3 regions of the Undibacterium sp. Di24W genome follow, and region 2 is predicted to be linked to each of the others. Evidence: predicted binding sites of a transcription regulator. Region 2 holds the regulator's gene; each other region holds the start of a gene.

Region 1 (6,781 bases), on a different contig from region 2:
TGTTCAACCGACAGCAGAACGTTTGGTTGTTAGTCCTGCACCGGCTACGACGGAAAAGTCGCTAGACTTGCCTATGCAAAACACAGTGCCGCAACAGAATGAACCCGTAGTGGCAAGTACAACACCAACTATGACACCAGTTACGACACCCACTACAACACCAACAAAATCAAGCTCTGCGCCAACTTACGAAAAAATTGAAACAATTCCTTTTAGACTTGGCACATCATCATTCACAGTCGAAAGAATGGCTAAGGAAGCGGGTTGTGTTGGCACCAAAGGGGCGGGATTGGTCTCGCCAATAGGCAGCGTGGAAGTGTATAAAATGAGCTGTGAAGCAAAAAAGGATTTCGTCGCTAAATGCGTCTTGCGCCAATGCACACGAGTGCAGTAAGCAACTTACCCTAACTTGATAAGGCACAGGCCTTATCAAGTTATGTTCCCCACAAATCCCCATTTGGATTAGTGCGCGGTGCAGTCAAGCCGAAATGTTCATAGGCGCTAGCAGTGGCGATGCGCCCACGCGGTGTACGTTGTAAATAACCTTGCTGTATCAGATAAGGCTCAAGCACATCTTCTATCGTATCGCGCTCCTCTCCTATCGCCGCAGCGACATTATCCAAGCCGACTGGACCACCACCAAATTTAAACAAGATGGCTTCGAGTAATTTCCTATCCATTAAGTCAAATCCGACCGCATCCACGTCTAGCATCTTCAATGCCGCATCAGCCATCGGCTTGGTGATTTCACCATCGCCTTTAACCTGCACATAATCACGCACCCGGCGCAAAAGACGATTCGCTATCCTTGGCGTACCACGCGCACGTTTCGCGATTTCAAAAGCGCCATCATCCTTAATCGGGACTTGCAGCAGCGATGCCGAACGAGTGACGATACGACTGAGTTCTTCAGAAGTATAAAATTCCAAACGTGCAACGATACCGAAACGATCACGCAAAGGATTCGTCAGCATCCCAGCGCGAGTAGTCGCGCCAACCAGAGTAAACGGCTGCAAATCCAATTTAACCGAGCGCGCTGCAGGTCCTTCGCCGATCATGATATCGATCTGATAGTCCTCTAAAGCAGGATACAAAATCTCTTCTACCACGGGTGAAAGGCGATGAATCTCATCAATGAATAAAACATCATTCGCTTCCAGATTTGTCAGTAAAGCCGCCAAATCACCAGCGCGTTCCAGCACCGGTCCTGAAGTTTGACGTAGATTCACACCCATCTCACGCGCAATGATGTGCGCTAACGTCGTTTTACCAAGACCTGGTGGTCCAAACAGCAAAGTATGATCAAGTGCTTCTTTACGCTGACGCGCTGCACCGATAAAGATCTCTAACTGATCTCGGATCTTTTCCTGACCAACATATTCATCAAGTTGTTTTGGGCGTAAGGCTCGTTCTATCGCTTCTTCATTGGGTGAAGAAGGCGTCGCCGCGATAATGCGGGTATCTACGAATTGCGTGGAGAGATTGTCGGTTTGTATGCTCATAAAATATCACTATTCGTGTTTAGCTTTTTTGCCCTTATTTAACTCTTAGAAAGAGCCTTCAAAGCCGCTTTAATGCCATCAGAAACACCCGAACCTGCTGGCACCAATTTAAGCGCAGCTAAAGCTTCTTTATCTGAGTAACCAAGCGCGAGCAAAGCATTCAAAATATCCGAGCTATGATCACCCGCCGCTGCCGCAACGCCTGCAGCGCCGAGATCTGCCCCCAACTTACCTTTAAGTTCAAGCAGCAAACGCTCAGCGGTTTTCTTACCGATACCAGGTACCCGAGTTAAACGTCCTGCTTCTTGCAAAGTAATCGCCTGCGCCAGATCAGCCACCGACATACCAGACAAAATCGACAATGCAGTACGCGCCCCGACACCGCTGATTTTGATTAATTGCTTAAAGGTGGTGCGTTCCTCTGCCGTACCAAAGCCAAACAAAACATGCGCATCTTCACGAATCGCCAGATGAGTCAACAAGGCCACTTTTTCACCGAGTGCCGGCAAATTATAAAAAGTGCTCATAGGCACGTCGATTTCATAGCCCACCCCCTGACAATCAACCATGATCTGTGGTGGGTTCTTTTCTATCAGGGTTCCGGCAATACGACCTATCATGCTGAGCTTTCATACTGTATAAATAAGCAGTAATAGTAAACTATTCTAGGGAGATTGACGAGGGATGTGTCGTGCCACATAAAAACTTGCTTAGAATAAGACTGCGACAATTTCAATAGCTTAGCTAACGTCGCATAATTTTTGCCTTTAAGCAGAGGGCGAAAGCCAAAACAAAAAGGAGTGAGCATCTTAAGCTCACTCCTTTTTACAATCCGCACAAATTACCGACTTACGCTAAGTCGTTGCCCATTTACCCAGCAAATGACGATGCAATCAAAATAACTTAGCTATCTTGTTCTACTAAAGCACCACGTATTTCTTCACGACTCAAACTCGGCGCGAATTTTTGTATGAAATCATAGGTGTAAGCGCGCAAGTAAGCACCGCGTCTGACTGCAAGTCGGGTCACATTAGACTGAAATAAATGACTCGCCGAAATGGTACGCAAACCTTGTGCACGTTGGTTTTCATTCCCAGTCTCAATCGCCATCGATGCCACCAGACCTACGCCCAATCCTAAAGCAACATACTGTTGAATCACGTCTGAGTCCATCGCGGTTAACACGATATCGGTCCGCAAGCCAGCTTGTTTGAATGCATCGTCAATATGTCCACGACCAGTAAAACCAACATCGTACGTAATCAATGGATATTTCGCGAGGTCTTCGAGACTTAATTCTACATGCGCTAATAAGGGATGTCCGTCCGGCACCACCACGACGTGATTCCATTCGTAACAAGGAAAGGACACCAGGTCTTTAAATGCGGATAAACCTTCGGTCGCAATCCCGATATCTGCCTTGCCCGACAAGACCCATTCTGCAATATGTTCGGGCGCACTTTGTTGTAAGGCGATACGCACTTCGGGGAAAGCCAAACGAAATTGCTGCACCACTTTCGGTAACACATAGCGCGCTTGGGTATGTGTAGTGGCAATCGCTAAAGTACCGCGTGCTTGATCGGAATAATCGTTGCCCGCCTGACGCAAATTTTCAGCTTCTAACAGCAATCGTTCTATGATGGGCAAGATGCCCTTACCTGGCTCAGTCAAGCCAGTCAAACGCTTACCGTTGCGTTCAAAAATATCGACACCCAGTTCCTCTTCCACTTCGCGGATCTGGCGACTGACACCTGGTTGCGAGGTGTACAAAACATTCGCCACTTCGGTTAAGTTATAACCGCAACGACAGGCTTCACGTATGGAGCGTAATTGTTGGAAATTCATAGTCGTTCCTAGGCACTTACATTATCAACAAACACATGCAGACGTTTCGGTTTCACCACTAATGCTTCGCCCACTTGCAGATTCAAATACACAGCGCGCTCAGTACTAATCATTGCTTCCACGATTTGTCCATTGTCTTCACGTACCAGTTCCAACTGCGCAAGCGGTCCTATGCCATGCACGCGGCGCAACTTCACCACCAACCCAGTGGCACCAACTGTATAGCGATCAATATCTAATTCATGGGGTCGCACATAACCTGTGCCAACCGCATCACGGGTATCGGCATGACCGGGCGCATCAAATGCTACGCCATCCGCATCCAATACACCTTCGTGCACTCGACCATGAAACAGATTCACGTTACCCAAGAAACCATACACAAACGGCGTAGCAGGATGTTGGTAAACTTCGTTCGGTGCGCCGACCTGTTCAACTTTGCCATGATTCATCACCACGATTTTGTCCGCGACTTCAAGTGCCTCTTCCTGATCATGTGTGACAAAAATACTGGTCACATGCAATTCATCATGTAAGCGACGCAACCAACGACGTAACTCTTTACGCACTTTCGCATCTAGTGCACCGAAAGGTTCATCCAACAATAGAACACGCGGCTCGACCGCCAATGCACGCGCTAATGCTATACGCTGACGCTGCCCACCTGAGAGTTGAGGTGGGTAACGATCCGCCAGCCAATCGAGTTGCACTAATTCCAGTAATTTGGTGACCTTTTCTTTGATCTGCGTTTCAGATGGACGCAGATGGCGCGGTTTGACGCGCAGGCCGAATGCGATATTTTCAAAGATGGTCATGTGCTTAAACAAGGCATAATGTTGAAACACAAAGCCTACTTGGCGCTCGCGAACATGCTGATTCGACGCGTCTTCGCCATCCAACAAAACTTGACCGCTATCGGCATACTCCAAACCAGCGATGATGCGCAACAAGGTCGTTTTGCCGCAGCCAGACGGCCCTAACAAAGCCGTTAATTCGCCATTAGGAAAATCTAAAGACACATTATCTAAGGCAGTAAAATTGCCGAAGCGTTTTTGCAATTGATTGACAGCGATGCTCATGTTTTTTCCAATCTTTCAACTTAGTATTTGTAGGGCGAATGCAAGCCTACTTCATTATTCTTGCGGAACACGCTGACGCGATTCGTCAGTTCTCCACTCTACAATCGTCTTCAATGCCAAAGTCACTAGCGCAAGCAAAGTCAATAGAGACGCGACTGCAAAAGCTGCTGTAAAGTTATATTCGTTATACAAAATCTCGACTTGCAAAGGCATAGTATTGGTCTCACCACGAATATGTCCCGACACCACAGACACCGCACCAAATTCACCCATAGCGCGTGCATTACACAGGATCACGCCATATAACAAACCCCATTTGATATTGGGCAAAGTGACAAGCCAAAAAGTTTTCCAACCGGATGCGCCCAATACCAAAGCGGCTTCTTCTTCCTCACTCCCTTGCGCCTGCATCAAGGGTATCAATTCACGTGCAACGAAAGGAAAGGTGACGAAAATCGTTGCCAATACGATGCCTGGTACCGCGAACAAAATCTTGATATCGTGCTCACGCAGCCATTCACCAAACCAGCCTTGGGCGCCAAACAGCAACACGTAAATCAGGCCAGAAATGACAGGCGAAACAGAAAATGGCAGATCAATCAACGTGAGTAAAACATTCTTGCCACGAAATTCAAATTTCGCTATCGCCCATGCCGCCGCCACACCGAATATCAAATTCAAGGGTACCGAAATACCAGCAGCAATCAAAGTTAATTTAATCGCTGACAAGGCATCGGGTTCTCGTATCGCTGTCAGATAGACATCCCAGCCTTTACGCAGAGCTTCCGTGAACACTGCCACTAAAGGAATAAACAAAAACAAAGTAACAAAAGCCAAAGCCAAAGTAAGCAACAATACTCTGACCCAGACTGGCTCTAAAGTCGCCTGCAGTTGCAGCGGCGGTTCTATACGTTTAGTCGTCAAAGTTTGTGTAGACATTATTCTCTCCCCGCTGTTTGACGACGGCGCGTCCACGCTTGCAATCCATTAATCGTCAATAGCAAAATAAAGGAAATAATCAACATCACAACCGCGATCGCCGTAGCTCCCGCATAGTCATATTGCTCCAGCTTAGTAATCATAAACAAAGGTGTGATTTCAGAAATCATAGGCATATTACCGGCGATGAAAATCACGGAGCCATATTCACCTGTTGCTCGCGCAAATGCCAATGCAAAGCCAGTTAGCACCGCGGGTAAAATAGTGGGGAAAATGACTTTCGTGAAGGTTTGCCAGTGACTGGCTCCCAAACTAATCGCTGCCTCTTCCAATTCCTTTTCAGCCTCTTCCAAGACAGGCTGCACGGTTCGTACAACAAAGGGAAGTCCAATAAAAATCAAAGCGACTAAAACACCGAGCGGTGTATATGCCACTTTAATACCCAACGGTACTAGTAGCTTACCCAGCCAACCATTCGGCGCACACAAAGTCGCCAAAGTAATTCCTGCCACCGCCGTGGGTAAAGCGAACGGCAAATCGACAAATGCATCAATTAAACGTTTACCGGGGAATTTATAGCGCACTAAAACCCAAGCCAAGATACCGCCGAAAATCACATTAATAAAAGCGGCCAACAGTGATGCACCAAAAGTCAGGCGATAGGATGCCATCACGCGCTCAGAAGTGACGGTATGCCAGAAGGCATCCCAAGTCATCGTGAACGTCTTGATGAAAACGGCAGACAAAGGAATCAGGACAATTAGGCCCAGATAAAACAGAGTAAATCCAACCGATAAGTGAAAACCAGGAATAACTCGCCTGGCCTTCGCCCGATTTTTTGAAAGAAATGCCATGCGACGCCTTTATTACAGATTTAGCTTTAGATGACGCATGATTGCATGATCGAGTTATATGGAAAACGATTTTTTTCACATTTCTATAGTCATTTTCCGCATAAGATTAAAAAAAACTTCGCCTAATTACAGCATTCCTGTCGGTGCATATCAGAAGTATTTATCCTTAGCGTTTGTGATGCAGAATTCACCAGCGATGGCGCAATAACTGAGCGGGGGATGTCGATCGCATTGCCTTGCGCCGCAAAAGCAATTTGAAAATCTGAAAACTTCTGGAATTTGTCTAAAAGGTCTAATCGATCGACCTTTCGCAACACAATCAAGCATTTTAGTCGCGCCGCATGCACCAATAAATCCTCAAATAAGCACCCGTCTTTGTCTAAAATATGACTTCCAAAATTTAACTTCAAGACATTCGGACGTACCCGTTCTAATAGATCAAAAGCCTGCTCTATGCTGCCTGCATGAACCGCAAAACGAAAACCATTGCGCCTATAGTTTTCTGCCACATGCGATATCGCCCATCGCTGGCTTGCTGATATCGCAGGCAACTGTAAAACAA
Region 2 (6,781 bases):
GAGCGTAACCATCTTTAACACGAACTACATCACCCAGATTGCCGAGATTAACGACTTTATCCATCAAAATAACTTGCATGTTTTTCTCCTAATTTCCGTCGTCAATTACGCTGTGTGCAAATCAGTGTAAGGCAACAACGCGAGATAGCGTGCGCGCTTAACTGCTGTGTCAACTTGACGTTGATACAAAGCTTTAGTACCTGTCAAACGTGCAGGCATAATTTTGCCGTTTTCTTGGATGAAATCTTTTAAAGTATCAATGTCTTTGTAGTCAACTGCTGCTACATGACCCGCTGAGAAGCGGCAGAATTTTTTACGTTTGAACAAAGGATTTTGTTGCTGACGCTTTTGTTTTAATTTGCTCTTATCAAATTTTTTACCGAATGCCATTTTAGGCTCCTAATCTAGTAAATTTGTTTCGTTTTCCGATTTCTGAAATTCAGTAACGTGAAAAACGAGACTTTTGCTGTTGCGGTTTTTGCGCGCCAAGAAACCAGTAAAAATCATCAAAGCCCCCAATTCAATCTCCAGGAATTGTTTAGAAATTTCACCAGCAGCAATTGCTGGAATTTCGAACTCAACCTGGCGCGGAGCACTTGCTTGCTCTTGCTTAGAATCGTGCTTCAATGTAGCTGTGCCGATGGGTATTCCCGCTGGGGTATAACGCAACACCGATTTCTCTACAACTGTGGCTACGACTTTAAGTTGATTCACAAGTATGATTTATGATTTCTTACGCGCACTTAGTCAAAATAATTAAGCTGCTGGAGCTTCAACACGTTGAGCCTTAGCAGAGTCTTCTTTCTGCACAGACTTCATCATTGGAGAAGGAGCTGTTTCTGCTTTTTTCAATTTAACTGTGAGGTGGCGCAATACGGCATCATTAAATTTGAATGCTGTTTCCAACTCAAGCAAAGTTTCAGCGTCGCACTCAATGTTCATGCAAACATAGTGAGCTTTAGCCAATTTTTGAATCATGTAAGCCAATTGACGGCGGCCCCAATCTTCAACACGGTGCACTTGGCCGCCACGTGTAGTTACACTAGCTTTGTAACGTTCGATCATTGCAGGAACTTGCTCGCTCTGATCGGGATGTACGATAAATACGATTTCATAATGACGCATAATTTCTCCTTGTGGACAAAAATAAAGCCTGCCTCGGCGTCAAGACGAGTGCAGGAAGAGGACAGCCCGCGATGATAACTTATTTTCCCATCACAATCAAGCGGTTAGATTACATGTAATGGTTAATTAGAAATTACACTCATACTTCGCGAAGCGAAAAACGTTTATTTGATGGCGATTAACCTGTTAAGTGCAAAAAAAACACAAAATAACTTGCATTCAGTCATTTACTGTATAAAAATACAGTCTGCTTATATATACAGCCTCTACAAATTCAATAAAAGATTCAATTAAGATCCTAACGGGACTACTATGCTCAAGCTCACCGCTCGCCAAGAACAAATTCTTAACCTTATAAAAGATGCTATTCAAAATACGGGATTTCCTCCAACACGAGCCGAAATCGCTAACGAATTAGGCTTTCGCTCCACCAACGCTGCAGAAGAGCACTTACAAGCCTTGGCTCGCAAAGGTGTTATTGAAATTGCAGCAGGCACTTCCCGCGGCATTCGATTGCTGGAGTCTGCACTATCGAACTCAATGCCAAATATGCAAATGGCATTACCACATCCAGCACTGATGCAATTGAGCTTGCCTTTAGTCGGACGTGTCGCGGCAGGATCACCTATTTTGGCGACCGAACATGTTGAAGCAACTTACCAAGTTGATTCATCGTTATTTTCTGCAAAGCCAGACTTCTTACTCAGAGTACGTGGTTTATCAATGCGCGACATAGGAATCATGGATGGTGATTTACTCGCAGTCAAAAAAACAGACAGTGCTCGTAATGGACAAATTGTCGTGGCGCGAATAGGCGAAGAAGTTACTGTGAAACGGTATATGAAAACATCAAATGGCGTTGAGCTACTACCGGAGAATTCGGATTTCTCACCCATTATTATTGATGAGAATGTACCCGACTTTGCGCTAGAAGGTCTCGCAGTTGGCTTGATGCGTAGCTGGTAAGTAGATAGGGAGAGTCACATGCTCGAATCAAACAGCCAAAGCGATTAAAAATTCTCGCGACAAATATATCAACTATAACTAGTTAGATTATAAAAAAATGCCCGACAAAATCATCGGGCATTTTTCTATTTAACGACAAAGAAAAGTTCTGAGTACAGATTAGTGCTTAATCGTAGAAGTATCTGCGCTTGCATCAGTTTTTGCGACTGCGGGGACTGCCATTTCCTCTTCCGTTAGGGGCACTGGCTGGCGCTCCAAAGCAATTTCCAAGACTTTATCAATCCAGCGCACTGGAATGATTTCCAACTTGTTTTTTACATTATCAGGAATCTCCGTCAGATCTTTCGCATTTTCTTCAGGAATCAACACTGTCTTAATGCCACCACGATGTGCTGCCAATAATTTCTCTTTCAAACCGCCAATTGGCAGAACTTCGCCACGAAGAGTAATCTCACCTGTCATCGCCACATCAGCACGCACCGGAATACCTGTAAAAATCGAGACCATTGCCGTGGTCATCGCGATACCTGCGGATGGACCATCTTTCGGCGTCGCGCCTTCTGGTACATGAATATGCACATCGGTCTTCTCAAAAACGTCAGCCTTGATACCTAATCTAGCAGCACGACTACGAACAACCGTACGCGCAGCTTCGATCGATTCTTTCATGACATCACCAAGCGTACCGGTACGAATCGTCGCGCCTTTACCAGGCATAGAGACCGCCTCGATGGTCAATAGATCACCACCAACCTCGGTCCATGCTAAACCAACGACTTGCCCCACTTGATTCTCTTTGGTCGCTACGCCAAAATCGTAGCGGCGCACACCTAAGAATTTATCCAAATTTTTTGAAGTGATAGTGGCTTTCTTCTCTGTCTTCTTGAGCAACAACATTTTTACCACCTTACGGCAAATCTTAGAGATTTCACGCTCCAATGAACGCACACCGGCTTCACGCGTGTAGTAACGAATGATGTCGCGAATAGCTGATTCAGAAACTGAAATTTCCTCTTCCTTCAAACCGTTATTCTTGACTTGCTTGGGCAACAAATAACGTATTGCGATACTAGCTTTTTCATCTTCGGTATAACCCGACAAACGAATCACTTCCATCCGATCCAGCAATGCTGCTGGAATGTTATAAGAGTTCGATGTCGCTACAAACATCACATCGGACAAATCAAAATCCACCTCAATGTAATGATCTGAGAAAGTATGATTTTGTTCGGGATCCAAAACTTCCAATAAAGCTGATGATGGGTCTCCACGGAAATCCGCCCCCATCTTATCGACTTCATCAAGCAAGAATAAAGGATTACGTACACCCGCTTTTGAAAGACTCTGCAAAATCTTACCCGGCATAGAACCAATATAGGTACGGCGATGACCACGAATCTCAGCCTCATCACGCACACCACCCAAGGCCATACGAACAAACTTACGGTTCGTCGCACGTGCAATGGATTGTCCAAGTGAAGTCTTACCGACACCAGGAGGCCCAACCAAACACAAAATTGGAGCCTTCAATTTATCTACACGCTGTTGAACAGCGAGATACTCCAAAATACGCTCTTTAACTTTATCCAAACCGTAATGATCATCGCTCAATACTTTTTCAGCATTGCTCAAATCATTATTTACTTTGGATTTTTTCTTCCAAGGCAAATTAACGATGGTATCAATGTAATTACGCACCACGGTTGCCTCGGCGGACATAGGCGACATCATTTTAAGTTTCTTCAACTCATTCATGGCCTTATCGCGCGCTTCTTTTGGCATCTTTGCCGCAGTTATTTTTTTCTCTAGCTCATCAATGTCTGCGCCCTCTTCTCCCTCGCCGAGTTCTTTCTGAATCGCTTTGACCTGCTCATTCAAATAGTATTCGCGTTGAGATTTTTCCATCTGACGCTTTACACGTCCGCGGATACGTTTCTCGACCTGGAGGATATCCAATTCACCCTCTAGCTGACCAAGCAAATGCTCCAACCGCTTAGCCACGCTAAATATTTCCAAAATAACTTGCTTCTGCTCCAACTTCAAAGGCAGATGTGCGGCAATGGTATCGGCCAGGCGACCAGCATCATCAATACCGGACAAGGAAGCCAAAATTTCTGGTGGAATCTTTTTGTTTAGTTTTACATATTGATCAAATTGCTGAACAATCGCGCGGCGCATTGCTTCGACTTCGGAATCATCTCCCTCATCTAATGCAACTGGCGTCAGATCAGCAATAAAATGGGATTCAGAATCAGTAATATTGTGAATGCGCGCACGTTGTGTACCTTCAACCAGCACTTTGACCGTGCCATCTGGCAATTTCAACATTTGTAGAATATTCGCGATACAGCCAATTTCATAAATATCTTCGGCCGAAGGCTCATCTTTTGCAGCGGCTTTTTGTGCCGCCAACATAATGCTCTTACCCTGCTCCATCGCAGCTTCCAGAGCCTTGATCGATTTTGGACGACCAACAAACAATGGGATCACCATGTGAGGGAATACCACGACATCGCGCAAGGGCAATAAGGGTAATTCTGTACGTTCAGTAATTGTGGGAGTTGTCATGGCGCACCTTTTAAAAAATTACATTAACTAGATTGGCGCACTAGGCTAAAACTCAAGCCCGTCATCCGAAAAAAACAATAAAAAAAGCCACACAGAGAAGTCTCCGGGTAGCTTTTCGATTGAAGCTAACTAATTTTATTGTTTCAGTAAATTGTACTGCTTATTTTTGCGAACCACAGACAAAAAACAATGATTCACAAAAAGATTGCGGAAATTTCCAATAAAAGACTCAATTACAACTCAAGTCCAGATATCAAAAAATACTACGCACCTGCAACTTTAGGCTGCTCATTGTAAATTAACAATGGTTTTGCAGCATTATTAATGGTGTTTTCATCAATAACAACCTTAGCGACATTTTTTTCGCTCGGCAGCTCAAACATAATGTCCAGCAATGCATGCTCAAGAATAGAACGCAAACCACGCGCCCCAGTCTTACGGGCAATCGCTTTTTTCGCAATTGCCTGCAACGCCGAAGGTCGAATCTCCAGCTCACAACCTTCCATCTCTAGCAATTTTGCATACTGTTTGATTAAAGCATTTTTTGGTTCAACCAAAATTTGAATCAAAGCAGTCTCATCCAATTCCATCAGGGTCGCAATTACTGGCAGACGACCAACCAATTCAGGAATAATCCCAAATTTAATCAAGTCCTGTGGCTCAGCATCAAGAATAACTTGGCTTGCACTTTTTTGACTTTCGCTCTTCACACTAGCCGCAAAACCAATGCCACTCTTCTCAGAGCGATCAGAAATAATCTTCGCCAAGCCATCGAATGCGCCACCGCAAATAAACATTATATTGGTGGTATCGATTTGAATAAAATCTTGATTAGGATGCTTACGACCGCCTTGTGGCGGCACAGATGCCATCGTACCTTCAATCAATTTCAACAAGGCTTGCTGCACGCCTTCGCCCGATACATCGCGGGTAATGGAAGGGTTTTCCGCTTTACGAGAAATTTTGTCAATTTCATCGATATAGACGATGCCTTTTTGCGCGCGCTCAACTTCATAATTACAATTTTGCAGCAACTTTTGAATGATGTTTTCTACGTCTTCGCCAACGTAACCAGCTTCGGTCAGAGTAGTTGCATCTGCAATCACGAACGGCACATTCAACATGCGCGCGAGCGTTTGCGCCAACAAGGTCTTACCGGAACCAGTCGGGCCAACTAGCAAAATGTTACTTTTAGCCAGCTCAACATCGTCTTTCTTACCCAGATGTTTAAGGCGTTTATAGTGATTGTAAACAGCAACCGCCAAGATACGTTTTGCTTTTTCCTGACCTATCACATATTGATCCAGCAACTCAGTGATTTCAACCGGGGTTGGCAAATCGCTTTTTGCGGAGCTAATCGGTTCCAGCGCATTGATTTCATCACGAATAATATCGTTACACAAATCAATACATTCATCGCAAATGAAGACCGATGGCCCAGCGATCAATTTCTTCACTTCATGTTGACTCTTACCGCAGAATGAGCAGTAAAGTAATTTTTCACCAGCAGTGCTTTTTTTATCTGACATAATGCTTTTTATTAATTTTAACGAAGTAGGCGATGCCCGTTATATTACTGCAAAACTCACACAAACCGGACAAAGCAAATGATTTTACAGAGACAAACTTCAATTATGAAGTAAAGCAACTAGATAATGACAAATAAAAACGCCCGCAGCTGTTGGTTGCGGGCGTTACTTATTTACATACTGAATCCACACAACATTTAGCTGCGGTGAGTCAATACTTTATCGATTAGACCGTATTCAGCCGCAGTTTCTGCAGACATAAAATTATCGCGATCAGTATCTTTCGCAATTTGTTCGACACTTTGACCGGTTTTTTCAGCCAAGATACCGTTCAAACGTTCACGCAAATACAAAATTTCGCGTGCCTGAATTTCAATATCAGTTGCCTGACCTTGGGCGCCGCCTAGAGGCTGATGAATCATAATGCGTGAATTAGGCAAAGAAAAACGTTTACCTTTTGCACCAGCAGCCAACAAGAATGCGCCCATAGAGGCCGCTAAACCAGTACACAATGTCGAGACATCGGGCTTGATAAACTGCATCGTATCAAAAATCGCCATGCCCGCAGATACTGAGCCGCCAGGAGAATTAAT
Region 3 (6,781 bases), 300 kb from region 2:
CAGTTTTGACCGTTCGCGTAATCGCGGCACATACGTGTATGGAACTGGCCAGTTTTGCCAGTGATACCTTGGGTGATGACTTTAGTGTCTTTATTAATCAGGATGGACATAGTGATTCCTTGCGAAAATTAAGCTTGACCGGCAGCAGCGGCAACAACCTTCTGCGCCGCTTCTTCCATCGTGTCTGCAGCGATGATAGGCAAACCTGAGTCAGCCAACATTTGCTTGCCGATTTCTTCGTTTGTACCTTTCATGCGTACCACCAGAGGTACTTGCAAGGACACAGCTTTGGATGCAGTAATAACGCCTTCTGCGATCACGTCGCAGCGCATAATGCCTCCAAAAATGTTGACCAAGATTGCTTTCAAACCTGGATTCTTCAACATGATCTTGAAGGCTTCGGTCACTTTTTCTGCAGTCGCGCCACCGCCTACGTCCAAGAAGTTTGCTGGTTCGCCACCAAACAATTTGATCGTATCCATGGTTGCCATCGCCAAACCAGCACCATTCACCAAGCAACCAATGTTACCGTCAAGAGAGATGTATGCGAGATCAAATTTCGACGCTTCGATTTCAGCTGGATCTTCTTCATCCAAATCGCGATAAGCCACGATTTCTGGTTGACGGAACAATGAGTTCGCGTCGAAGTTGAACTTAGCATCCAAAGCGATCACTTTGCCTGAGCCTGTCAAGATCAAAGGATTGATTTCAGCCAAAGAGCAATCTGTTTCCATGAAAGCTTTGTACAAGCCTTTTAACTGAACGCGTGCGTCTTCGATAGAACCTTCTGGTACACCGATTTTGCGGGAAATGTCATCCGCTTCTGCGTCTTGCAGACCCGCTGTCGGATCGATTGCGATAGAGTGGATCAATTCTGGATGTGACTCAGCCACTTCCTCAATGTCCATACCGCCTTCAGAAGACGCCATTAATACGACTCGTTGGCTAATACGGTCAGTCACCATACTTACGTACAGTTCTTTCTTAATGTCCGCGCCCTCTTCGATCAACAAGCGGCGTACTTTTTGACCTTCTGGACTAGTTTGGTGCGTAATCAGCTGCATACCCATGATCGCATCAGCGTATTCGCGTACTTGCTCGATGGATTTAGCAACTTTAACGCCACCACCTTTACCACGGCCACCGGCGTGAATTTGTGCTTTGACTACCCATACTGGGCCGCCTAAAGTTTCTGCAGCCTTGACTGCTTCTTCAACGGACATGCATGGGATACCGCGCGGTACGGTCACTCCGTATTTACGGAGGATTTCTTTACCCTGATACTCATGGATTTTCATACGACTTCCCTTCAGACACTGAGGTATTGGTTAAAAAGTAAAACAAAACAGGAACAAAACAAAACAAATTAATGCTGAGCTCGAGAGCAACTCATAAAGCGAAACCACAAACTCTCAGTGCTGACAAAAAAACTAAAGCCCATGCAAAAAAACGCAACAACCACAATTTTGGCGTTACGTTTTGTTAGCGTACGTTTGAAATATCAGTAAAAAGATCTGCTTGTACCAGCTGAGTGCTAGCCAAAACACGATGCAGACAATTACACACACGCACTACCAAAGCTCGCATTGCAGCTTGGATGGCATGTTCACACTCAGAGATCTGAGTAATAAAAGTAATTAGTATTGTTAAGGGCATCATGCCTACTGGCGGCAATTCGAACATAAAAAGCCACAATTGCGTGCGTTATCGTAGCTTCTACGGTAACAGCCGCTCTTGCGGCATTGCAAAAAACCTGTGGATTCTAGCACAGCTCAACGACTAATTCCATTTTTTGGTTAGACCAATTTCTGCGATTCGAATCATAAATTGAATTTTGAGATCAGACTCTAGATCCCTGTATGGTCGATTTATAGAGGACTTGAAGGAAAAATGTTGTCACAAATAAAAATCAATTGAATTATCTTCTTTAAATTAACCCTCAAAATCTTCCGCTGAAAGACGCGATGCACGTATCGCAGTGCTAATCGCGCCACTAGAAAATCCACGCTGTGCTAAGAATTGCATTTGTTTCGTTTTTTCGCGATGATCGATTGGTGGATTCAAGAATTTTCTATGTAAAACATCAATCGCACGCTTTTCTTCAGAATCTCGAAGTACATCCTTCAAATCTTCCAAGTCTTCTTTGGGTAAGTTGTGACTCTGTAACTCAGCCATAATTTTTCGATTGCCAAACCTTGCCTGACGCTTATTCACCAGTGCTTCAGAAAACCGCTGATCAGATAAGAATTTTGAGTCTTCCAAAAAATTCAAGAGCGCTTCCAAATCATCACCTTCTTGCACGTAAGCAAGCAATTTTCGCGCTAACTCGTGTCGACTGTGCTCGCGCATAGAAAGATAACGAAGAGCTCGTCCCTTTAAACTTAGTTTTGGTTTAATCATAGGCTCTACAAATTGAAGGGAGGTATTGAACTCATAAAAAAAGTCGACCGCTTGTTGCCAAGCAGGTCGACTTAAGACTACCGTGATCTATTTAACGCAACGTCGGATCGAAGCACTATCCAACAAAAAATCATTCTACAGCCAAGGCCGGCAAGAGAGGCACACCTAGCTGCGCCCGTACCTTGTTTTCTATCTCATGTGCCAAAGCAGGACGTTCAATCAGGAAGTTACGCGCATTATCCTTCCCTTGTCCAATTTTTTCACCGTTATAGCTATACCAAGAACCTGATTTCTCAACAATCTTGCAATCCGCACCTAGGTCCAAGATTTCCCCCTCACGAGATGTACCTGCTCCATAAAGAATATCAAAATGAGCTTCTTTAAATGGTGGTGCAACTTTATTTTTGACGACTTTAACTTTAGTCTCGTTACCGATGACTTCATCACCCGCTTTAATTGAACCGGTGCGACGAATATCCAAGCGGACGGAAGCGTAAAATTTGAGGGCATTGCCACCTGTTGTGGTTTCAGGACTACCAAACATAACGCCAATTTTCATACGAATCTGATTAATGAAAATAACTGTGGTGTTGGTACGATTAATACTGCCTGTCAATTTACGTAGTGCTTGCGACATTAAACGAGCCTGCAGACCAGGTAAAGAATCGCCCATATCACCTTCAATTTCAGCTTTTGGTGTTAAAGCGGCTACAGAGTCAATAACAATCAAATCAACACTACCAGAACGTACCAAGGCATCGGTGATTTCTAGTGCTTGTTCACCTGTATCTGGCTGAGAAATCAATAGATCATTTAAGTTAACACCCAATTTTTGCGCATAGCCGACATCCAATGCATGTTCGGCATCTATAAACGCACAAGTACCACCTAGTTTTTGCATTTCAGCAATCACTTGTAAGGTCATGGTTGTCTTACCTGAAGACTCGGGACCATAAATCTCAATAACACGGCCACGTGGCAAGCCACCAACGCCGAGTGCAATGTCCAATCCTAAAGAACCCGTGGATACGACCTGCACTTCTTCTACCGTTGCGCCATCTGCCAGACGCATGATGGAGCCTTTACCGAATTGCTTTTCAATTTGTGCAAGCGCAGCAGCCAATGCCTTACTTTTATCGGTGCCGTTATCAGATTTTCTATCGTCCATGATCTCTTCCAAGTGAGTACTAAAGTAATTGCCAAATAAAGTAAATGCCAATGACATTGAAATTAATTCGGATATGAGGCAACTTTTTAAAAGCTGCTCAAATCACTGCATGTCGGCACTGTATAAAAAATCAGTGGTTTATGCAAGCATCTTTTAAAATATTTTTTGGCCGTTGCATTTTAATCACTCCAAGTGCGCTCTCCAAATAGCTCATAGCGCTATCTGAACTCACGAAAAAATTACAGGTCTTACCCGATAAAATGTTAAAATTTTTATTATTTTCACTTCAGTTATTTTATGCAATCACAACATGGATTTGCAGTGGAAGAACGCTCTTTCGCTCGAGGTGAATGGATAGATGCACAGCAACTCCCGTCTCTAAAAAACTGGTATCCAGTAAGCATCTGCGATAAAACTTCGGACATATTTTGGCGCGACATGGGGGCACAAAGATTTCATGCTTCTTTTTTTCAAAATACATTGAATGACCAAACTCCAGATCAACGTCGCGTTTGCAGGACACCTATTTCAACACTTGCTCAATTTACTGACTCCGTCGAACCGAGCGCGTTTGTATTTCATGTCTCACGCTGTGGTTCGACTTTACTGACACAAATACTTAGTACTTTGCAACATTGCATTGTGCTATCCGAACCGCCAGTAATTGACTCGTTCTTTCGTCAGTTTAACGAACTTACCGAGAAAAACATCCGCCTCTTTCAACAATTAATTGGCACTTTAGGACAGCGGCGCTTTGCTACGGAAAGACATTTCCTCATCAAATTGGATAGCTGGCATTTAGGACGATTTGATTTTATTCGACAAGCATTTCCGCAAACGCCTATGCTTTTTTTATATCGAGATCCAGAACAGGTACTCGCCTCACATCAGCGCCAACGTGGGCCGCAAATGATTCCTAACTTTGTTGACATGGGAAACTTGAAAGTAGATCAGAAAGATTTATCACCTGGCGACTTTGACGGCTATGGTTTGCGAGTACTTGACCAGTTTTACTCTACCGCGATTAAACAGCGCGATCTTGACCAGCTCCAGCTCATCAACTATCAAGAATTACCGAAAGTAATTTGGGAACAACTCATATTGCAGCTAAAAATTGAGATTAGTACAAACGAATTAGAGCAAATGAAAGCCCGTTCAGAGTGCCACTCAAAATATCCGTATCAATCTTTTCATGGAGACCCAAAACCAGAAGCAAAACACGCTTTTTTTAATAAGACGCATGCGCTCTACCAGCAGTTAGAAGACCTTCGAAAATTACAAAAAAATACTGCCGATAAAAAATACAACTCGTTAGGATTCTGACCTTGCATTACTTGATTGATGTTAATCCATTATTTGTTGAGTCTTGCCCCAATAGACCATTATTCTCCCAAGCATAAATACAGCCAAAATCATCACAAGAAAAATCAAACTAGGTGGATCGAACTCAGGACTGTATCTAGGGTCACAGAATCGAATCTGAGAAACGAGGCTGATTGTCTCAAGAACACAATCTGGATCACTCAACTGAACCCAAACCATGAACGAATAGAACGCAGCTATCTGAACCGCATACCCCGTCCAAATGACCGTTTTTCTTAAGAAAAATTTCATCTTTTTTATACTCCCAGCCACAGTCTACAAATAAGTCTTTGCTATCGACTTAGCGCCGGGAATATCCGCACGACTTTGACGTTATGTCCTCACATCTGAAAATTCAACTATCGATCTACCATCGCCATTCTTTGATCGTTGTATCGCTTACCTGCCACCTGTGACAAAGCCAAATTCAACTGCTGAATTTCGTTTGCATCGAGAGACACGCTCAGAGCCTGCATATTCTGCTCAAGATAGGTGCGGCGCTTGGTGCCTGGAATCGGTACGATATCCTTACCTTGATGCAGTACCCAAGCAAGTGCGATTTGCCCCGGTGTCGAATTGCGTTCTTTTGCTATCTGCTTCACCAAGGTGGCCGCTTGCATATTCAAATCAAAGTTCGCTCCTTGCAAACGCGGATCAAGATGACGAAAGTCTGACTCAGGGTAATCCTCCGCACGTTTCGCACTGCCAGTTAGAAAACCACGCCCCAAGGGGCCAAACGGCACTAATCCTATCCCAAGTTCACGCAATACGGGCAATACATCCTGCTCCAGATTACGCTCCCATAAGGAATATTCACTTTGTAATGCACTTATGGGATGAACGGCATGTGCTTTGCGAATATTCGAAACTCCTGCTTCAGACAAACCTAGGAAACGCACTTTACCTTCTTGTACCAATTCAGCCATCACACCAACCACGTCTTCGATAGGCACCAAAGGATCGACTCTGTGCTGATATAACAAATCAATATAATCCGTTTCTAAACGACGCAAGGAACCTTCCACCGCACTCCGGATGTACTTTGGGTGACTATTTACGCCAGTCGTTACACCGTCCTCAATACGAAAACCAAATTTTGTTGCCAGTACGACCTGGTCTCGTTTGTTTTTCAATGCGCGAGCCAACAGGCGTTCATTTTCATAGGGCCCATATTGCTCTGCTGTGTCAAAGAAATTGACGCCTAGTTCGATGGCCTTATGGATGGTTGCAATCGCTTCACTTTCATCCGCATGGCCATAGGCATCATCACTCATCCCCATGCAGCCCAGACCTAAGGCAGAAACACTAAGCCCTTGTGTTCCAAGTTGGCGTTGTGCGATCTGAATTTTTCCATTCGCTATTGCCTCTGAATTTAACCCTTGCTGCATTTTTTCCGAATTCATTTTCCACTCCTTACTAAATTTTTAGAGATAACGGGTTTTAAGAAGCTCCCGGTATAGCTTACTCGCATCAAAATGCCCTCCAAGAGTGCCGCCATCTTCCTCGCAGACATTAATCGCAATTTTGGTTTGATTTGCATGGAACGAAGTATCAATTAAGACTAAAATAAACACAATGAGTCAAAAAAACAAAGAATTATTGCACCTAAATCAACAATAATCGATTCGAAAGATTTTATGGAAATGTTGAAAGAAATGGCAATCTTTGCGCAAGTGGTCGATAGTGGTGGCTTCTCTGCCGCGGCACGGCATTTGGACTTAACTACTTCGGCCGTTAGTCGCCATGTCTCTCGCCTAGAAAAACACATGGGTGCTAGACTATTGCAACGCACTACGCGATCTATTGCGCTAACGGAATTGGGGCAACAAGTCCATGAAGCCTGCGTTCGTA

The links. The regulator LexA, encoded in region 2, represses DNA repair genes until DNA is damaged. The targets are predictions, from matches to a motif close to ACTGTATNNNNATACAGT.
Region 1: ruvA (Holliday junction branch migration protein RuvA) is a predicted target of LexA. The motif match lies at 2,136-2,153, and genes of this name have one in related genera.
Region 3: recA (recombinase RecA) is a predicted target of LexA. The motif match lies at 3,686-3,703, and genes of this name have one in related genera.

What each region holds. Positions count from the first base shown of each region.
Region 1 is NZ_JBMPOP010000010.1:69,967-76,747, reverse strand. It holds gene ACO0KZ_RS18615 (hypothetical protein) at 1-394, shown strand, start outside; gene ruvB (Holliday junction branch migration DNA helicase RuvB) at 435-1,502, opposite strand; gene ruvA (Holliday junction branch migration protein RuvA) at 1,541-2,122, opposite strand; gene ACO0KZ_RS18600 (CysB family HTH-type transcriptional regulator) at 2,406-3,347, opposite strand; gene ACO0KZ_RS18595 (sulfate/molybdate ABC transporter ATP-binding protein) at 3,356-4,426, opposite strand; gene cysW (sulfate ABC transporter permease subunit CysW) at 4,481-5,365, opposite strand; gene cysT (sulfate ABC transporter permease subunit CysT) at 5,365-6,219, opposite strand; gene ACO0KZ_RS18580 (EAL domain-containing protein) at 6,342-6,781, opposite strand, start outside.
Region 2 is NZ_JBMPOP010000003.1:600,738-607,518, reverse strand. It holds gene rplI (50S ribosomal protein L9) at 1-79, opposite strand, end outside; gene rpsR (30S ribosomal protein S18) at 106-390, opposite strand; gene priB (primosomal replication protein N) at 400-714, opposite strand; gene rpsF (30S ribosomal protein S6) at 757-1,125, opposite strand; gene lexA (transcriptional repressor LexA) at 1,438-2,091, shown strand; gene lon (endopeptidase La) at 2,251-4,659, opposite strand; gene clpX (ATP-dependent Clp protease ATP-binding subunit ClpX) at 4,923-6,188, opposite strand; gene clpP (ATP-dependent Clp endopeptidase proteolytic subunit ClpP) at 6,386-6,781, opposite strand, start outside.
Region 3 is NZ_JBMPOP010000003.1:300,154-306,934, reverse strand. It holds gene sucD (succinate--CoA ligase subunit alpha) at 1-110, opposite strand, end outside; gene sucC (ADP-forming succinate--CoA ligase subunit beta) at 129-1,313, opposite strand; gene recX (recombination regulator RecX) at 1,933-2,400, opposite strand; gene recA (recombinase RecA) at 2,531-3,568, opposite strand; gene ACO0KZ_RS07585 (hypothetical protein) at 4,211-4,891, shown strand; gene ACO0KZ_RS07580 (aldo/keto reductase) at 5,290-6,318, opposite strand; gene ACO0KZ_RS07575 (LysR family transcriptional regulator) at 6,568-6,781, shown strand, end outside.